DNA from 2 places in the Micrococcus sp. KRD070 genome. Region 1 is predicted to be linked to the other one. Evidence: riboswitches for the same ligand, from Rfam matches in the RefSeq annotation. Region 1 holds a riboswitch; the other holds the start of a gene.
The links. Region 1 has a riboswitch for S-adenosylmethionine ahead of J1M38_RS02120 (bifunctional o-acetylhomoserine/o-acetylserine sulfhydrylase). Riboswitches for the same ligand answer to the same signal wherever they lie in the genome.
Positions count from the first base shown of each region.

Region 2: another riboswitch for S-adenosylmethionine. It lies ahead of J1M38_RS10715 (flavin reductase family protein); the one in region 1 lies ahead of J1M38_RS02120 (bifunctional o-acetylhomoserine/o-acetylserine sulfhydrylase).

Region 1 covers NZ_JABFNH010000007.1:817-3,201, forward strand. The annotation lists partial or broken gene J1M38_RS02110 (CPBP family intramembrane glutamic endopeptidase) at 1-26, shown strand, start outside; gene J1M38_RS02115 (VOC family protein) at 45-680, opposite strand; SAM riboswitch class IV at 858-973, shown strand; gene J1M38_RS02120 (bifunctional o-acetylhomoserine/o-acetylserine sulfhydrylase) at 1,104-2,385, shown strand, end outside.
Region 2 covers NZ_JABFNH010000024.1:237,041-239,425, reverse strand. The annotation lists gene J1M38_RS10725 (RNA-binding S4 domain-containing protein) at 1-56, shown strand, start outside; gene J1M38_RS12115 (hypothetical protein) at 169-720, opposite strand; SAM riboswitch class IV at 915-1,034, shown strand; gene J1M38_RS10715 (flavin reductase family protein) at 1,108-1,632, shown strand; gene J1M38_RS10710 (cold-shock protein) at 1,871-2,074, shown strand; gene J1M38_RS10705 (MFS transporter) at 2,284-2,385, opposite strand, start outside.

The DNA of each region.
Region 1 (2,385 bases):
TGGCGCGGGCGGGGCTGCTCGGCTGAGCGGCCCCGCCCCCGCGCTCAGAGCGTGACCTCGCCCTTCGGGGTGCGGAAGGTGACCGAGACGATGCCCGGGGTGCCGGAGGGCGCGACGTACTCGATGTTCACGTCCTGGACCTGGCCGTCCTCGTCGTCGCCGAGCCACTCGGCGAGGCGCTCGGGGGAGCCGGCGATGTTCAGGCGCTCGATGGTGGCCTGCGGCTCGGCCGCCTGCGAGGGGTGCATGTCCTCCTGGCCGTCGGCCCAGCGCAGGATGAACGGCAGCTGCGGGTCCGCGAGGGTTCCCTTGATGCCGATCTGGCGCCAGGACAGCTCGCGGCCGTCCGGGAAGCGACGGTTGCCGGGGACGGCCTCGCGGCCGAGGCGGCGCTCGAACCGGCCGATGTCCGGGGTGGCCACCGCCCAGCTCATCCAGCCGCCGCCCTGCTCGGTGCGGGCGCGCACGAGCTGGCCGAACGGCGCGCTGAGGGAGGCCGGGTGGTCCAGGGCCTCGACGACCTCCAGATACTGCCTTTCCGTCATGGGGAAGAGCGCGTTCTGGGTGCCGAAACGTGGGTGGACACCGCCCTTGATCCGCTCGATGCCCAGCGTCTCGGCGATGCGGGCGACCGTGGCGTCCAGGCCCTCGGGGCCGGCGGCGTAGGACACGTGGTCCATGCGACAGGTGTGCACTGCGCTGTTCCTCTCCGTTCCCGGGCTGCCCCGGGGGTTGACCTGGTGCGAGTCCAGGGGCGTCGAGCCCTTGACGGGTCGGGCGCCCCGTGCGGAGAGCGTATCCACGTGTGACACGCGTGACGAAATCGTGGCGGGGCGGCGGGCTACACTCGGAGGCACGGTCACGAGAGTCAGCAACAGGCCCCGGCATGCTGACCGGCAACCCTCCTTCCGCGGTGGGGTGCCCCGGGTGACGACCAGGCCGGCCCCACAACGGACGCCGGCAAGCGCGGGCCGATCCCACGGCCCCTCTCGACGGCGCCGGGTCATCTCCGGCACCTCGACGACGCCGGTCCGCGGATCGGCACGTCGGCCGGCGGGCGGGGCGGCCGGGTCCGGCCCCTGAACCCTTCAGGAGGGTCCGCCATGACCGACCAGCCCACCCCGACCCCCGACGCCTGGGGCTTCTCCACCGCGCAGGTCCACGCGGGCGTCGCCGTCGGCCAGCACGCCTTCGGTGCGACCGCCCTGCCGATCTTCCAGACCACCTCGTACGACTTCCCGTCCGCCCAGGTGGCCGCGGACCGGTTCGCGCTCAAGGACCTCGACCCGCTCTACACCCGCATCGGCAACCCGACGCAGGGCCCGGTGGAGGAGAAGATCGCCGCGCTCGAGGGCGGTGTGGGCGCGCTGCTGCTGGCCTCCGGTCAGGCGGCGACGACGTTCGCGATCCTCAACCTCGCCGGCGCCGGCGACCACGTGGTCGCCTCGGCCAGCCTCTACGGCGGCACGCAGAACCTGTTCAAGCACACCCTCGCCAAGGTCGGCGTCGAGACGACGTTCGTGACCGACCCGGACGACCTCGAGTCCTGGCGCGCCGCCGTGAAGCCGAACACCAAGGCGTTCTTCGGCGAGACCCTCGGCAACCCGCGCGGGGACGTCCTGGACGTGCGCGCCGTCGCCGACGCCGCCCACGAGGCCGGCGTGCCGCTGATCGTGGACAACACGCTGGCCACCCCGTACCTGCTGCGACCGATCGAGCACGGCGCGGACGTCGTCACCCACTCCGCCACGAAGTACCTCGGCGGGCACGCCGCGGCCATCGCGGGCGTGATCGTCGACGCCGGCACGTTCGACTACGCGCAGCACGCCGAGCGGTTCCCCGGCTTCAACGAGCCGGACGAGTCCTACCACGGCCTCGTGTACGCGCGGGACCTCGGGGTGGGCTCGCCGCTCGGCGCCAACCTGGCCTTCATCCTCAAGGCGCGCGTGCAGCTGCTGCGCGACTACGGCTCGGCCATCTCCCCGTTCAACGCCTTCCTGGTGAACCTCGGCCTGGAGACCCTGTCCCTGCGCATGGAGCGGCAGGTGGCCAACGCGGCCGCGGTGGCGCGCTGGCTGGAGGGCCGCGACGACGTCGAGCACGTGGTCTACGCCGGCCTGGAGTCCAGCCCGTGGCACGAGCGGGCCCAGCGCTACCTGCCGAAGGGCGCGGGCGCGTTCGTCTCCTTCGAGATCGCGGGCGGCCGCGAGGCCGGGGCCGCGTTCGTGGACGGGCTCACCCTGCACCACCACGTGGCCAACATCGGTGACGTCCGCTCGCTCGTGGTGCACCCGGCCTCGACCACCCACTCCCAGCTCACCGACGACGAGCAGCGCGCCGCCGGCGTCACCCCCGGTCTGGTGCGGCTCTCACTCGGAGTGGAGG
Region 2 (2,385 bases), on a different contig from region 1:
CCACCAAGCGTGACCGCCGGCAGCTGGACGCGCTGCGCGGCCGCGACCGACGCTGAGCGACTCAGTCCTCCCCGCGCCGTCATCCGCCGTCGTGATGGCGGCCTCATGCGGAGGGTGCGGTCAGCACCATCCGGAACGGCTTGTCGTTGTCCACCGTGGCGGTGAACGTCATCGGCCCCGCCTCATCCACGGGGGGGGAGTCGCCGCCGACCAGCCGCCGCACAGCGCCTCCGACCCGGCCATCCAGGTCTTCGTTCCCCCGCCACTCCGTGAGGTCAGGATCTCCGTCTCACCGGTGGCATCCGAAGGACACAGCACGATGACCCGAAGGACCGCACCCTGTTGGGCGTCCACGGTGATCTGCTGTGTGCCCGTCCCGACCGCCTCCTCCAGGACGGACTCCTTCTCCGGGTCGAGATGGTCCGCATCCGGATGCCGGCGCGTGTACTCGACCAACGTCATCCCGTCCTCCTCGAACAGCGCGGCGGGGAGTGCTTCTTCGCCGGCGGGTGACGACGCGGACGAACCGGTGGCGGAGGCCGACCGGGTTGCAGAGGGGGCCGCTGACGTCGCGGTGACGGAGGACGCCACAACGGTGGATGCCTTGGCGGTGGAGGAGACGCTGCCCGGGGACGCGGAGCATCCCGAGATGGCGGTACCGAGGAGAGCCGCGACGACCACGGCGGCCGGCAATGCCGCAGGCTTCTTCTCGATGTCCATCCGCATGATCCGGTCCCTCTCGGAGAACCGACTGCGGGGGCCGCGGGCTGCGGTCTCGAGCTCCCCCCTCTCGAGTGAGATGATCCTGGCTGGGGATGCGCGGTGTGTCAAGCATCACATCGGCAGCTCGGATGACGCCGCGCGACCGCCGCGCTTTGACCGCCCCACGGACCCCTCCGTAGGCTGGTGCCCAGAATCACGAGTTCCCGTCATTCACGGCCCTGGCCGGCGGGACGGCAACCCTCTCACGCAGTAGTGGGGTGCTCCAGGTGATGATTCGGCCCCTCGGACACCCCGACGGGCAAGTACCGCGTCTCCGCGGATCCGGGCGATCCGCGTTCCCGCCGTCTGCGGAGCCGCGTCAGTCATCGGAAGAGGACGCGCGCCATGACCCTGACCCACGAACCCCACACCGCCGCGTGGGACACCGACCTGTCCCTCGGCAACCTCCGCTCCGGCCTCTCGGCCTTCCCCACCGGGGTCGTCGCGCTGGCGGGCCTCGCCGACGACGTCCCCGAGGTGATGGTGTCCTCCTCCTTCGGCGTGGGCATCTCCTGGGAGCCGGCCCTCGTGTCCTTCTCCGCGCAGAACAGCTCCCGCACCTGGCCGCGCCTGCGCCGGGCCGGGGCGATCGGCGTCTCCCTGCTCGCGGCGGACCAGACGCCGCTGTGCCGTCAGCTGGCCTCCCGCGAGGGCGACCGCTTCGCCGGTCTCGACGTGCACCGCAGCCCGCACGACGCCCTGCTGATCGGGGGCTCCTCGCTCTGGCTCGAGACGCGGGTGCACGCCGAGGTCCCGGCGGGCGACCACACGGTGGTGCTGCTGGAGGTGACGGCCTTGGCGGATCACACGGACGCCGCTCCCCCGGCCGCCCTGCACCGCAATCTCTTCCACGGCCTGCGCGCGCTCTGAGCGAACTCCAGGTGAACAATCGGGCCCCTGGTTCCCGGTCGGCGAGATCCGTGCAATGATGGAGCCTGAAGTTGATCAAGCTGTATCCCGCCATCTTCACTGCTCGTCAGCCCGGCATCGCCGGCGTCGATGAGTGTTGGGCAAGCGGTTCAGTCTCGCCGCTTCACCCGCGTCCCACATCCGGGCCGCGGTCCAACACCGCCACCGCACCGCGGGGGCACATCGAAAGGACACCATCATGGCTGTCGGTACTGTCAAGTGGTTCAACGCTGAGAAGGGCTACGGCTTCATCGCCCCCGAGGACAACTCCGCGGACGTGTTCGTGCACTTCTCCGCCATCCAGGGCGGGGGCTTCAAGGAGCTCCAGGAGAACGACCGCGTCGAGTTCGAGACCCAGGACGGCCCCAAGGGCCTCCAGGCCGCCAACGTGACGAAGCTCTGATCTTCGCCTGACGCACGGCTTCCGACGCCCCCGGTCCACACGGACCGGGGGCGTCGTCGTGTGCGCTTCCGCACGCCCCGCCGCGCACTGCGCCGCACTCCGCCGTACGCCCGTTCGACCGCGGCGCTGCGACACCACCGCAGGGCTGCACTGCGGTGATGTCGCTGAGGCGCGGTCCTCCGGGGTGGGCCTCGTCCTGGCCCTGCGCGTCAGGCCGCGCCCCGCCGACCCACGTGGCGACGCAACAGCAGCACCACGCCCAGGGCCAGCAGATACCCGGCCGCGACGACCGCGAAGCCGGCCCGGTAGTC